One region of the Caulobacter sp. LjRoot300 genome, then DNA from elsewhere that is predicted to be linked to it. Evidence: riboswitches for the same ligand, from Rfam matches in the RefSeq annotation. Region 1 holds a riboswitch; the other holds the start of a gene.
What was found. A riboswitch is a leader RNA that binds a small molecule or an ion and turns the genes downstream of it on or off. The one in region 1 is predicted to bind cobalamin.
Positions count from the first base shown of each region.

Region 1 (7,181 bases):
CCGATCGTCCTGCCGCCGACCGCCCTGGGCTTTTACCTGCTGATCGCCCTGGGCCCGCAAAGCCCGCTGATCGCCGTGCTGCATCCGTTCGGGGTACGCACCCTGGCCTTCACCTTCCAGGGCCTGGTGATCGGCTCGCTGGTCTATTCGCTGCCGTTCGCCGTCCAGCCGCTGCGCAACGCCTTCATCGCGGTGGGCGACGAGCCGCTGGAGGCCGCCGCCACCCTGGGCGCCTCGCCCTGGGCCCGGTTCGTCAGGGTGGCCCTGCCGCTGGCCCTGCCGGGCTACGCGGTCGCCGCCCTGCTGGTCTTCGCCCACACGGTCGGCGAGTTCGGGGTGGTGATGATGCTGGGCGGCGGCATTCCGGGCCAGACCGAGGTGCTGTCGATCGAGATCTACCGGCTGGTCGAGGCCCTGGAATGGGACAAGGCCCATCAGCTGGCCGGCGCCCTGCTGGTCTTCGCCTTCCTGGTCATGCTCAGCCTGCTGCTGATGGAACGCCGGGTGGACACGCGCGCCTCGCGGTCCTGAAAGTCTATCAGGTTTTCGCGACAAGACTTTGATTTAAATGGTCCTCCCGAGGCAAATTTGGAGTCGCTTCAGAACGGAACGTCGCCCTGGATCGTGACCCGCTCGACGACGCGCTCCTGAGGCCAGTAGTCGAGGATGGCGTAGTGCTGGGTGGCGCGGTTGTCCCAGAAGACGATGGCGTTCGGCGTCCAGCGGAAGCGGACCTGGTATTCGGGCGTCTTCACCCGGTCCAGCAGCTCGGCCAGCAGCCTGGCGGCCTCGTCCTCGGCCAGTCCCAGGATCCGCGTCGTGAACACCTTGTTGACGAACAGGTGCTTGTCGCCGGTCTCCGGATGGGTGCGGACAACCGGGTGGACCTGGGGCGGATAGGCGGCGCGCAGGTCCTGCCGCTTGGCCTCGTCGACCCGGTAGCCGTAGCTCTGCAGGATGTCGTGCTCGGCGGTCAGGGTCGCCAGCTGGTCCTTCAGCCTGTCGGGCAGGTCGCGATAGATGGCGGCGGTGTCGGCGAACAGGGTGTCGCCGCCCAGCGGCGGCAGGTGGCGGGCCCGCAGCACCCCGCCCATCGACGGGGCCGGGCGGAAGGTGACGTCGGTATGCCACTTGTTGGCGACGCGGACGATCGGCACGATCTCCTCGCGCAGCTTCATGCCGTCGGCGGCCTCGATGTGCAGGATCTCGGGAAAGCCGGGCACGTGGGCGGTGACAGGATGCCCTTCCAAGTTCCCGAAATACCGGCTGAAACGGACATGGTCCTCATGGCTGATGTCCTGGTCGCGGAAGAACACCACCTTGTGCCGCAACAGCGTCGCGCGGATCGCCACCACGATCTCCGGAGCCAGGGGCTGGCGCAGGTCCACCCCCGAGATCTCGGCCCCGAGCACGGGCCCGGCGGGCGTGACGGTCAGGCCGGCGTAGTCGGGCGTCTCGGCAGCGGCGATGGGGGCAAAGGCGTTCATGGCGTCCTCCCGGCGCGCCGCCCGTCCGTGCGAGCGGCGTCTGGTTCGTGCAGACCTCGATACCCGCCATAACGGCGGTCTTTGATTTCGAGTTCAAGCTCCTCCATGTCGCCTGCCCCCCTGAGAACGATCCGGAGCGCGGACGGGGACAGGCGCATGCGCCTGTCCCCAGCCCATGAGGCGGCGCAAAGTCCGCCACTCTCCACACCAAGGCCTATTTCAGGCGCAGGGTCAGCCCGGCCACCACCAGGGTCACCGCGTCGGCGGCCTGGGCCAGGGCCTGGTGCAGCCGCCCCGCCTCGTCGCGGAACCGCCGGGCCAGGGCGTTGTCCGGCACGATGCCGAAGCCGACCTCGTTGGACACCAGCCACAGAGCCCCTTCAAACCGTCCGACCGCCTCGACCAGTCCGGCGGCGGCCGTCGCCACATCCTGCTCGCCGAGCATCAGGTTCGACAGCCACAGCGTCAGGCAATCGACCACGACGACGTCGTCCGCGCCCAGCGTCGCCAACGCACCCGCGATATCGAGCGGCGCCTCCAGCGTCGTCCAGGCCGGACCACGATCCTTTTGATGGCGCGCGATGCGCTCGGCCATCTCCGAATCGAAGGCCTGGGCCGTGGCGATCATCACCAGCCGGCCGTCCGCGGCCAGGGCCTCCGCCGCCCCCTGGGCGAAAGCGCTCTTGCCGGATCGGGCTCCGCCCAGGACGAGGTTAAACGGCAAGACGCGCTCCCGATGGCCAGCCAGATTGACCGTGTGCGACGCAGCATATAGTGCAGCTCTCGCGACAGGTTCCTCGAAAGAGGATGAAAAGGGAACTCGGGTGCGAAACCCGGGCTGCCCCCGCAACTGTAAGCGGCGAGCCCGCGCGTCATTAAGCCACTGACCGTCCTCTTCGGAGGATGATTGGGAAGGCGACGCGCACCGGCCTTGACCCGCGAGCCAGGAGACCTGCCCGTCGCGGTCGTCCTTCGTCCGGCCGGGGTGCGCCGTACGATGGGGTTCTTTCCCCCGAGGCGACATCGTCAGGCCGGTCCGGATCCCCGGGCCAGCCTTCGTTGCCGCGCACGGAGGTCTTGAACATGCGCCCGATTTCCATCCTGGCCCTGGTGGCCGCCCTTCCCGCCCTCGCCCTGCCCGCTTTGGGCCTGCCCAGCCAGGTGCTGGCCGCCGAGCCCCTGGACGAGGCCAACGCCGTCGACCAGGTGGTCGTCACCGCTGGCCGCGCCGCCGACAAGCTGTCCGAAGTGCCGGTCAGCATGACCGTGATCACCGCGCAGACCCTGCGCCAGCGCCAGGTGGTGGTGGTCTCCGACCTGCTGTCGCGCACCCCGGGCGTCACCGTCACCCGCAACGGCGGCATCGGCGGCTCGACCCAGGTGCGCATCCGCGGCGCCGAAAGCGACCAGACCGCCGTGCTGATCGACGGCGTCAAGCTGAACGACCCGTCGGCGACCGGCGGCGGCTACAACTTCGCCACCCTGCTGGCCGGCGACGTCGACCGCATCGAGGTGCTGCGCGGCCCGCAGTCGACCCTGTGGGGCAGCCAGGCCATCGGCGGGGTGGTCAGCATGATCACCAAGACGCCGGACGGACCGCTGTCCGGCGACGCCACGGTCGAGGGCGGCTCGCGCGCCACGGCCTATGCCCGGCTCGGCGTCGGGGCCGGCGGCGCCTGGGGCGGCTGGCGCCTGGCGGCGGGGTCCTACACCACCGCCGGCGTCTCCAACTTCGACGAGGCCCTGGGCGGCAAGGAGAAGGACGGCTACCGCAACGCCGCCGTCAGCGGCCGCCTGGACCTGAACGTGACGGACGGGGCCAGCCTCGACGCCCGCCTGTCCTACGCCAGGGGCCGCAACGAATTCGACGGCTTCCCGGCCCCGGCGTTCGCCTTCGCCGACACCGCCGAATACGGCAGGACCCAGGAACTGGTCAGCTATCTGGGTGCGCGCCTGTCGAACTTCGACGGCGCCCTGAACAGCCGCATCGGCTATTCGTACACCCAGACCGACCGCGACAATTACGACCCCAGCCAGGCCGTCACGACCAAGACCTTCGACGCCAGGGGCACGGACAACAGCCTGGAATATCAGGGCACCTGGACGATCAGCCCGGTCTGGCGCGCGGTGTTCGGGGCCGAGACCGAGCGCACCTGGTTCCGCACCGCCGCGCCCTCCAGCTTCGACGCGAACCCCGCGCCCGGCCGCCACGCGACCGGCATGGACAGCGTCTACGGCCAGCTGCGGGCCAAGCCGGTCGAGGGCCTGACCCTGACCGGCGGCGTCCGCCACGACGACCACGACACCTTCGGCGGCGCCACCACCTATCAGGCCGGCGCGACCTGGAGCCCCAACAGCGGGACCACGGTCTTCCGCGCCAACTATGGCGAGGGCTTCAAGGCCCCGTCGCTGTATCAGCTGTACAGCGACTACGGGAACATCGCGCTGAAGCCTGAAGAGGCCAAGAGCTGGGACGTCGGTGTCGAGCACAGCCTGCTGGACGGCCGCCTGCGCGGCGCGATCACCTATTTCAACCGCGACACCAAGAACCAGATCGACTTCCTGTCCAACAACATCCCGCCCAACTTCGGCGGCTACGCCAACACGGCCAAGACCCAGGCTGACGGCGTCGAGGTGGAAGGCAGCCTCGAGGTCAGCCCGTTGCTGACCCTGTCGGCCAACTACACCAACATGGACGCGATCAATAAGTCGGCCGGCTCCAACTACGGCAAGGACCTGGTGCGCCGGGCCGGCGAGACCGCCTCGGCGGACGCCGAACTCAGCCTGCCGAACGGCCTGACCGGCGGCGTGATGATGCAGTATGTCGGCCACAGCTTCGACAACGCGTCCAACACTCGTCGCCTGAAAAGCTATGTCCTGACCGACGTGCGGATCGCCTATCCGATCAACGACACCTTCGAGCTGTACGGCCGGGTCGAGAACCTGTTCGACCAACACTACGAGACCCTCTACCGCTACGGGACCCTGGGCCGCGGCGCCTTCGCCGGCGTGCGGGCGAGGTTCTAGCCATGGCGACGCCGGCGGCCTTCCTCGGCCACGGCGGACGCCTCGGCGCGGCGCGGGCGGCCTGGCCGAACGCGCCGACGCCGTGGCTGGACCTGTCGACCGGGATCAATCCCCGACCCTATCCTGTCCCCGTGCTGGCGCCGGAAGCCTGGTCGCGCCTGCCCGATCCGGAGTCGCTGCGGGCGCTGGAACGGGTCGCGGCCAAGGCGTTCGGGGTCGCGGATCCGGCCCGGGTCGTGGCGGCTGCGGGCAGCGAGGCGCTGATCCGCCTGCTGCCGCGCCTGCTGACGACGGCGCGGGTCGCGATCTCGGCCCGGACCTACGGCGGTCACGCCGACGCCTGGAAGGTCGCGGGAGCGGAGGTCGTCGACGCCCGCAATTCGACGGCCGACCTGCGGGTGCTGGTCAATCCGGACAATCCCAGCGGCCAGGCCCTGCCGCCCGGTCAGGTCCTGGCCCTGACGGACGGGCCGCTGCTGGTGGACGAGGCCTTCGTCGAGGTCGATCCGGCGCTGTCCGTCGCCCCGCTGGCCGGCGCGCCAGGCCGCGAGCGCTTGGCCGTGCTGCGCTCGTTCGGCAAGTTCCATGGTCTGGCCGGGGCGCGCCTGGGCTTCCTGGTGGCCGAACCGGCCCTGGCCGCCCGCGTCCGCCAGGCGCTGGGCGACTGGCCGGTCTGCGGCCCGGCGATCACCGCCGGGCTCGCGGCCTATGCCGACGCCGCCTGGGCGGCCCGGACCCGCCTGCGCCTGGCGGACGACGCCGCGCGCCTGGACGTCCTGCTGCGCCAAGCCGGCTTCGAGATCGTCGGCGGGACGACGCTGTTCCGCCTGGTCCGGGCCGCCGACGCGCCGCGCCGTTTCGAGGCCCTGGCCCGCGCCGGGATCCTCACCCGCCCCTTCCCCTGGGACGAGACCCTGATCCGCTTCGGCCTGCCCGGCCCGCAGCCGGACTGGCTCCGCCTCGCCGACGCCCTGGAGAACCTCCGATGAGCGACGATCTCAATACCAAGCACGCCCAAGCCATGAAGGCCCTCAAGGCCGAGCGCGACGCGATGATGCAGACCAAAACGCTCAAGAAAGGTCTGCTGCTGGTCCATACCGGCGACGGCAAGGGCAAGTCCTCGGCCGGCTTCGGCATGGTGGCCCGCCACCTGGGCTGGGGCCTGAAGGTCGGGGTCGTTCAGTACATCAAGGGCAAGTGGAAGACCGGCGAGCGCCTGTTCTTCAGCAAGTTCCCCGACCAGGTACGCTACGAGGTCATGGGCGAGGGCTTCACCTGGGACACCCAGGACCGCCAGCGCGACATCGCCGCCGCCCAGGCCGCCTGGCTGGTGTCGCAGCAGATGATCGCCGATCCCAAGCTGGACTTCGTGCTGCTGGACGAGATCAACATCGCCCTGCGCTACGACTATCTCGACATCGACGAGGTGGTGACGGTGCTGAAGGCCCGCCCCGGCGACAAGCATGTCTGCCTGACGGGCCGCAACGCCAAGCCGCAGCTGCTGGAGATCGCCGATCTGGTCACCGAGATGACCCTGGTCAAGCATCCGTTCGAGCAGGGCTTCAAGGCCCAGCGCGGGGTCGAGTTTTGACCCGTCTCACCCGGCGGGCGGCGGTCGGCGCCGGGCTTGTGACGGGCCTGGCGACAGGCCTGGTCGGCGGCGTGGCGAACGCCCGCGCCCTGCCCCGCGTCATCTCGCTGAACCCCTGCCTGGACGCGGTGCTGGTCCAGGTCGCCGACCGCGCTCAGGTCGTGGCGCTGAGCCACTACGCCCGCGATCCGCAGCAATCGGGCATCGCCAGGATCGCCCTCACCTACCCGATGACCTACGAGAGCGCCGAGGAGGTGATCGCCCTGCGGCCCGACGTGGTGCTGACCGCCGCCCACTCCTCGCCCGCCACCCGCGCGGCGCTGACGCGGCTGGGCATCCGCGCCGAGCTGTTCAAGGTGCCCAACAGCTGGGTCGAGAACCAGGCCCAGATCCGCCGCATCGCCCAGGCCGTCGACCATCCCGACCGCGGCGAGGCGCTGATCGCCCGGGTCGAGGCGGCGATGGCCAGCAGCGCGCCGCGTCCAGGGACCCGGCCGATCACCGCCCTGGTCTTCCAGCCCAACGGCTTCGCCGCCGGCCACGGCACCCTGGTCGACGAGATGATGCGCCGCGCCGGCTTCGTGAACGTCGCCCAGCGCTACGGCTTGAAGAAGTGGGGCAACGTCTCGCTGGAGCGCCTGCTGGACGATCCGCCCGAGGTGCTGCTGGCCGGCCAGGCCGCGCCCAACGCTCCGACCTTTGCCGAGAAGGTCCTCAACCACCCGGCCCTGGCCAGCGTCTCGTCGCGCATGACCCGGGCGGTGTTTCCCGAGCGGCTGCTCTATTGCGGCGGCCCGGGCCTGGCGGACACCGCCGCCGCCCTGGCCGCCGCGCGCCGGCAGGTCCTGGGAGCGGCCGCATGAACCGGCGCCTCTTGCTGCTGGGCGGCCTCGTCCTGCTGGTCCTGCTGCTGGGCGGCCTGTCGCTGACGGCCGGCCGGGTCTGGGTTCCGTGGCGCGCCTGGTCGCAACCCGCGCATGACCCGCGCTGGGCGATCATCTTCGAGCTGCGGCTGCCCCGCACCATCCTGGCCATCGCCGTCGGCGCGGCCCTGGGCCTGTCGGGCGCGGTCATGC
Region 1 covers NZ_CAXUSA020000003.1:928,868-936,048, forward strand. The annotation lists gene modB (molybdate ABC transporter permease subunit) at 1-531, shown strand, start outside; gene ACSQ2G_RS14315 (TauD/TfdA dioxygenase family protein) at 600-1,487, opposite strand; gene cobU (bifunctional adenosylcobinamide kinase/adenosylcobinamide-phosphate guanylyltransferase) at 1,702-2,211, opposite strand; cobalamin riboswitch at 2,261-2,461, shown strand; gene ACSQ2G_RS14325 (TonB-dependent receptor plug domain-containing protein) at 2,571-4,514, shown strand; gene ACSQ2G_RS14330 (threonine-phosphate decarboxylase) at 4,517-5,503, shown strand; gene cobO (cob(I)yrinic acid a,c-diamide adenosyltransferase) at 5,500-6,105, shown strand; gene ACSQ2G_RS14340 (ABC transporter substrate-binding protein) at 6,102-6,968, shown strand; gene ACSQ2G_RS14345 (FecCD family ABC transporter permease) at 6,965-7,181, shown strand, end outside.

Region 2 (7,181 bases), on a different contig from region 1:
AAGCAGCCCGACGAGGCTCGACACCATCTGCACCCCCGCCCAGGCCAGGAGCGGCCAGTACAGCGCCGTCCAGATCGAGGCCGGCCGCAGGACCATGTCGCTGTCCGCCACGCGATGGAGCCACGGCGCCGGGACCAGCCCCGTCCACCACAGGACGAACAGCGCCGTCAGGATCATCTCCAGCAGGGCCTCGAAGCGTCTTTGCAGCGGGCTCTTGTGCAGAAAGCCCTTCTTGCGCGGGGCCAAGGTGTCCAGGCGCGGCAAGTCGGCGACCTTCCAGTCGGCGGCGCCGCCCAGCGGGATCCAGCCGCGCTCGATCCCGACCCCAAGCACCGTGGCGATCCCGATCATCGTGAAGCCGGCGGTCAGGAAGCTTGACAGGAACCGCGACAGGGCGCCGGCGGAGCCGCCGGGATCAGTGATCGTCGCGATGACGATCGGGATCGCCGAAACGATCGCCGCCACCACCAGCAGAACCTTCACCCCGAAGACATAGAACGGATAGAGCTCGGGGCCGATCAGCGACCGGGGGGTCCCGAACCGGCCAGCCACGGCGATGGGATGGCCGAAGGCCTTGAGCACCGCCTCGCGCTCCCTGGCGTCCAGCGGCCGGCCCGCCTGAGCCTCCTTCTCCTCCATCTGGGTCAGCAGGATGTCGCGCAGTTCGGCGACGATGTCCTCGCGCTGGGCCTTGGGCAGCAGGGCCGCGACGGCGGCCAGGTAGCGGTCGAGCAGGTCCATGGTCCTGGCCTCCTTGGTCAGATCAGGTTTTGCAGGGTGTCGTTCATCGCCCGCCACTCGGCGGACAGGCGGGCCAGCACGGCCTCGCCCTGCGGCGACAGGCGGTAGAAGCGCTTCTTGCGCTTGTCTTCCTCGCGCCACTCGCTGGTCAGCAGCCCCTGACTCTCCAGCCGGCGCAGCATCGGATAGAGGGCGCCTTCGTCGATCTCCAGCCCCACCTCGGCCAGGGCCTGGCGCAGGCTGTAGCCGTAGCGCTCGACCTTCAGCTGGGCCAGCACGGCCAGGATCAGCGTGCCGCGCCGAAGCTCCTGGCGCAGGGTTTCAAAAAGGTCGGCGTCGGTGGGCATGGTGTACGTCGCATGGTGTGCGCCACCTGGTGTGTGACATACACTGTGTGACACACAGGTAGATAGCGAGTCAAGGTCGCCGACCGGCGTTCGTCATGACGGACGTCCCTCGAGACCGTTCGCTGGAGAAGTCGAGCCCTTCTACGACGCCGCCAGGGGCCGCAGCCGCGGCGTTCTTGGCGCGTCCGCCGCCGCCCCGGCGTCGACCACGCGAACCGCGATCTCCACCGTGAAGCGGCTGCCCTGGCCCGGCGTGCTGTCGACCGAGATCTCGCCCCGCATCAGGGCGACGATCTGCTGGCTGATGCTCAGGCCCAGGCCCGTGCCCTCGTTGCGGCCGTTCGCGTCGCCGGCCTGCTCGAACGGCCGGAAGATGCTCTCGACCTGGTCGAGCGGGATGCCGATGCCGGTGTCATCGACGACGAAGCGCAGTCGCGCTGTCTCGCCCACGCGATCGACCAGGCTGACCCGCAGGCCGACCCGACCGCTGGCCGTGAACTTGATCGCATTGCCCACCAGGTTGATCAGGACCTGCCGAACCCGCTTCTCGTCCGCCTCGACGCGGCGCGGCACGTCGGGGTCGAGGCGGGTAGCGAAGTCCAGGCCCTTGTCCTGGGCGGGCAGGCGGAACATCTCGCCCACGCCCGCCACGCAGTCGTGCAGGTCGAACGGCGCGGCCAGCAGCTCGAACTTGCCGGCCTCGATCTTGGCCACGTCCAGGATGTCGCTGATCACGGCCAGCAGGTGCTCGCCGCTGGCCTGCACCGTCTTGACCGCGGCGCGCTGCTTGGCGTCCAGCGCGGTGCGCTCCAGCCAGTAGGCATAGCCGATGATGGCGTTGAGCGGCGTGCGCAGCTCGTGGCTCATATTGCCGAGGAACCGCGACTTGGCGCTGCTGGCGGCCTGGACCGCGGCGTGGGCGTCGGCCAGTCGCCGCGCCTCCTCCGCCTGGCGCCGCCGCCGCGCCTCGTAGTTCCCGCGCAGGTGCAGGAAGCGCCAGACCAGGAACCCCGCCGACAACACCAGCCAGGCGCCGAGGATGACCAGGTAGAACTGTTCGGTCGAAAGGTACGATCCCTCGAAGGTCAGGTCGTCGACCGAGATCGCCAGATGGCCGACCTTGGCGTCGCTGGTGGAGACGGCCACGGAACGGACCGCCTTGAGGTTCGGCGCCGCCTCGGCCGCCGAAAGGCCGCGGCTAGCCACCCACCACTCTTCCGGCGCCAGCTGGCTCAGCGGCAGGCGCACTTCGTTGCGGCCCTGGACGACGGGGATGTCCATCGCCAGGGGCATCGGCTCGCCCTTCAGTTTCGCCCGCACGGCCGGCTCGGGCGAGGTCTTCAAGACCAGCCTCAGGCGGTCGCCCGGCCCCTGATAGGAAAACCGCAGGACGATGGTCTGGAAGCGCGAGAAGTCCAGGCCGTCGGTCTGGCGCCCCACGTCCAGCTGCAGGCCGTAGCCGCAATAGGGATAGGTCACGCCTTGGCGGATGTCGCAGGACCAGGACAGGGGCTTGCGCGGATCGGGGGAGACGACGCTGCCCCCGCCGTGCTCGGCGTCGGAATAGCTGTAGGTCGCGAACCGGCCCGACTGCGAGGACAGGACCATGGTCTGGCTGGTGATGGCGCTCTTGCCCAGCACCGCGGCGAACGACACGGCGACCAGCAGGAAGATCGCCGCTTCCAGGCGCAGATCGCCGTAACCCAGCCAGGGCTTGCGCGCGCCTTGGGCGGCGACGCCGAGATCCGTTGGTTTCCGCAAGACGCCCTCCCCTTCCCCGCCCTCGCGAGGAAGCCCCCCACACCAAAAGGAAGCCTTAGGCGAAGCATCGTTTCCCGCAGGTTTAAGGATGGACGGGTGCGACATTTTGTTAGGGCGGCGCCGACTCCTCGAAATCACATAAAGATATCTTTATGTCCCTCTTGACGCCAGGCCGGAACGCGCGCCTTCTAGGCGGGTCGTGGTCTGCGGGCGTTCGCGCGTCCGGAGCTAAGAGGGAAGTCGGTGAGGGTCTCAAAAGCCCGAATCCGGCGCTGCCCCCGCAACTGTGAGCGGCGAGCCGCTGTCCGATACGTGTCACTGACGCGCCGAGCTGGATCGGTGGCGTGTCGGGAAGGCCAGGACAGGGGCGCTGACCCGTGAGCCAGGAGACCTGCCCCGACAGATAACGTCCTCCGGCGGGGTGTCCGGTCTGGTCGCATGCAAAGGCGTGACCGGACCTCCATGGCCCGTGCGCGCCCCCTCGCGCGCGTCCCGACCCGCCTCCGCCATCACACCGGCAGAGGCTTTTCGAAATGACCGTCACCGTCGCCACCCTGGGCTTTCCCCGCATCGGCCCGCGCCGCGAACTGAAGTTCGCGCTCGAGAACCACTGGGCCGGCAAGACCGACGCCCAGGCGCTGCTCGCCACGGCCGCCGCCCTGCGCGCCGCGGCCTGGACCCGCCAGGCCGCCCTAGGCGTGGTCCACGTGCCCAGCAACGACTTTTCGCTCTACGACCACGTGCTCGACACCAGCGTCATGGTGGGGGCCATCCCGGCGATCTACGGCTGGAGCGGCGGCCCGATCGACACCGCCGGCTATTTCGCCATGGCGCGCGGCGCGCAAGGCGGCGCGGCCGAGGCGGCCTGCGCCCACGGCCACGGGCATCACCAGGGTTCCGGCCTGCCGGCCCTGGAGATGACCAAGTGGTTCGACACCAACTATCACTACCTGGCCCCGGAGGTGTCGCGCGACCAGGCCTTCGCCCTGACCTCCACCAAGCCGGTCGACGAGTTCCTGGAGGCCCGGGCGCTGGGCGTCCACACCCGCCCGGTGCTGCTGGGCCCGGTCACCTTCCTCAAGCTGGCCAAGACCAAGGACGAGGGCTTTTCGCCGCTGTCGCTGCTGCCCGCCCTGGTGCCGGTCTATGCCGAGATCCTGGCCCGGCTCCAGCAGGCGGGCGCCGACTGGGTGCAGATCGACGAGCCCTGCCTGGCGCTGGACCTGACCGACTTCGAGCGCGGCGAGCTGCGACGCGCCTATGGCGCCCTGACCCATGCCGCGCCCGGCCTGCGCCTGATGCTGACCAGCTATTTCGGGGCCTATGGCGACAACCTGGCCACGGCGGTGAACCTGCCGGTCGACGGCGTCCACGTCGACCTGGCGCGCGCGCCCGAGGAACTGGACGCGGTCCTGGCCCTCGCGCCCGAAAGCCTGGTGCTGTCGCTGGGGGTGATCGACGGCCGCAACGTCTGGCGGGCCGACCTGCCCGCCCTGCTCGACCGCCTGGACCCGATCGTCTCGCGACGCGGCGGCGACCGGGTGATCCTGGCGCCGTCCTGTTCGCTGCTGCACGCGCCGATCGACCTGGACCTGGAGACGGCGATCGACCCGGAGGTCCGCCAGTGGCTGGCGTTCGGCGTCCAGAAGATCGAGGAGCTGGTGGTGCTGGCCACGGCGCTGAACCAGGGCCGCGACGCCGTCGCGCCCCAGCTGGCGGCCAGCCAGGCGGCGGCGCGGGCGCGGCGCGCCTCGCCCAGGATCCACGACGCGGCGGTGGCCGCGCGCCTGGCCGCCACCACGCCGGACATGGCCCGGCGCCGCTCGCCGTTCGGCCGTCGGCAAGCGGTCCAGATCGCCCGCCTGGACCTGCCGGCCTTCCCCACCACCACCATCGGCTCGTTCCCGCAGACCGAGGCGGTGCGCCAGGCGCGGTCGGCCCACGGCAAGGGCCAGCTGAGCGACGCCGACTACGCCGCCTTTCTGCGCGCCGAGACGGCCCGCACCGTGGCCTGGCAGGCGGAGATCGGGCTGGACGTGCTGGTCCACGGCGAGTTCGAGCGCAACGACATGGTGCAGTATTTCGGCGAGCAGCTGTCGGGCTTCGCCTTCACCAAGCACGGCTGGGTGCAGTCGTACGGCTCGCGCTGCGTGCGGCCGCCGATCCTGTTCGGCGACGTCTCGCGTCCGGCCCCGATGACCGTGGACTGGTGGGCCTACGCCCAGTCCCTGACCGACCGGCCGATGAAGGGCATGCTGACCGGGCCGGTGACCATCCTGAACTGGTCGTTCGTGCGCGACGACCTGCCCCGGTCCCTGGCCTGCCGCCAGATCGCCCTGGCCATCCGCGACGAGGTGACCGACCTGGAGGCGGCCGGCGCCAAGGTGATCCAGATCGACGAGGCGGCCCTGCGCGAAGGCCTGCCGCTGCGCCGGGGCGACTGGGCGGCCTATCTGGACTGGGCGGTCGAAAGCTTCCGCCTGGCGGCGTCGGGCGTGGCCGACCACACCCAGATCCACACCCACATGTGCTATTCGGAGTTCAACGACATCATCGCCGCCATCGGGGCGATGGACGCCGACGTCATCTCCATCGAGACCGCCCGCTCGAAGATGGAGCTGCTGGACGCGTTCGAGGCCTACGCCTATCCGGCCGAGATCGGTCCCGGCGTCTACGACATCCATTCGCCGCGCGTGCCCGCCGTCGAGGAGATGACCGACCTGCTGAAGGCCGCCCAGGCGCGGCTGTCGGCGGGTCAGCTGTGGGTCAATCCCGACTGCGGCCTGAAGACCCGCAAATGGCCCGAGACCCAGGCCGCCCTGGCCAACATGGTCGAGGCCGCACGGATCGTCCGTCGGACCGTCGTTCCGGCCTGACGACGACGAGGATCTCCGCTCGTCGGGCAGGGCCTATCGCATATGGATTTACTCTGAAAAAACCTGTCATCCCGGACAAGCCCGGCGAAGCCGAGCGCCGATCCGGGACCGCCGGAAGCTCTGAGTTCACGCGTCGGTCCCGGATCTTCGCGCTGCGCGCTCGTCCGGGATGACAGTCGCTTTTGGCCATATGCGATAGCCCTGGCTCGTCGGGCCGGAGACGGCTTGGCGAGCGGAGCCGTCGCCGGGGCTTCGACAAGCCCCGGCGGCGCTGGCATTCTGGCCCGATGACGGACCTCTTCCGACTTGCCGGCGCCGTGCGGAGAGACCCCGGGGTCGACGCCTGGTTCACCACGCCCGGGCCCGACCTGCGGCGCCTGGCCCAACCGTGGTTCGAAAGCCTGCGCGCGTGTGGGCCCGACGTGCGCGAACTGCTGCACGACGGACATCCCACCGCGTGCGTGGGCGACGCGGCGTTCGCCTATGTCGATGCGTTCAGCGCCCACGTGAACGTCGGCTTCTTCCACGGCGCGGCGCTGGACGATCCGGCGGGCCTGCTGGAAGGCGCGGGCAAGCGCATGCGGCACGTGAAGATCCGCTGGGGCCGGCCGATGGACGCCGCCGCGCTGAACGCCCTGATCGTCGCGGCCTACCAGGACGTCCGCGCGCGGCTGCGGTCCGAATAGATCAGTTCGCGCAAGCCTCCTCCGCTCAGCGGTCGAACTTGGTCGACAGGATGATCGACGAGGTCGTGCGCTCGACCCCGGCCACGTGGCCGATCCGGTCGAGCACCTCGTCCATCTGCGCGACCGTGGCGGTGGCGGCGATGGCGATCATGTCGTAGTCGCCGCTGACCGAGTGCAGCAGCCGCACCTGCGGGATGGCGCGCAGGGCCGCCTCGACGGCCCGCGCCTCCTTGGGACCGATCTTGATCATCACGTGCACCCGCACCGCGCCATGGGCGTGGTCGGGCGCCAGGCGGGCCGTGTAGCCGGCGATCACCCCGCTGCGTTCCAGCCGCTCGATCCGGCTCTGCACCGTGGTGCGCGAGCGCCCGACCCGCCGCGCGAGCTCGGCGGTCGAGGCCCGGCCGTTCTCCCGCAGGGCGGCGATCAGCTTCTCGTCGATGGCGTCGATCGTCATTATGCTGGGGGAAGACTGCATTTCGCCGAGATCCTGCCGTCAAACCGACGATCCCGCCACTAGGATTCGACGGAATGGCGGAGATGATGGCCGCCCCTGGAGTTTGCGCTTTCGTGCTGGACCAAGTTCACCAAGACGCCCTGGCCGGCCTGGTCGGTCCCGGCGGCCTGATCCTCGATCCGGCCGACCGCGCCGCCTACGAGACCCCGGCCCGCTACGCCGGCGGGACGGCGGCGGCGGTCGTCCGCCCGGCCACCACGGCGCAGGTCTCGGCGGTGGTCGGCTACTGCGTGCGCCACGGCCTGAAGTTCGT
Region 2 covers NZ_CAXUSA020000009.1:68,680-75,860, forward strand. The annotation lists gene ACSQ2G_RS22250 (HAAS signaling domain-containing protein) at 1-741, opposite strand, end outside; gene ACSQ2G_RS22255 (PadR family transcriptional regulator) at 759-1,088, opposite strand; gene ACSQ2G_RS22260 (sensor histidine kinase) at 1,230-2,849, opposite strand; cobalamin riboswitch at 3,033-3,262, shown strand; gene metE (5-methyltetrahydropteroyltriglutamate--homocysteine S-methyltransferase) at 3,383-5,725, shown strand; gene ACSQ2G_RS22270 (DUF1801 domain-containing protein) at 6,013-6,411, shown strand; gene ACSQ2G_RS22275 (Lrp/AsnC family transcriptional regulator) at 6,437-6,889, opposite strand; gene ACSQ2G_RS22280 (FAD-binding oxidoreductase) at 6,982-7,181, shown strand, end outside.
Region 2: it holds a riboswitch for cobalamin, as region 1 does, so the genes downstream of both, metE (5-methyltetrahydropteroyltriglutamate--homocysteine S-methyltransferase) here and ACSQ2G_RS14325 (TonB-dependent receptor plug domain-containing protein) in region 1, are expected to answer to the same signal.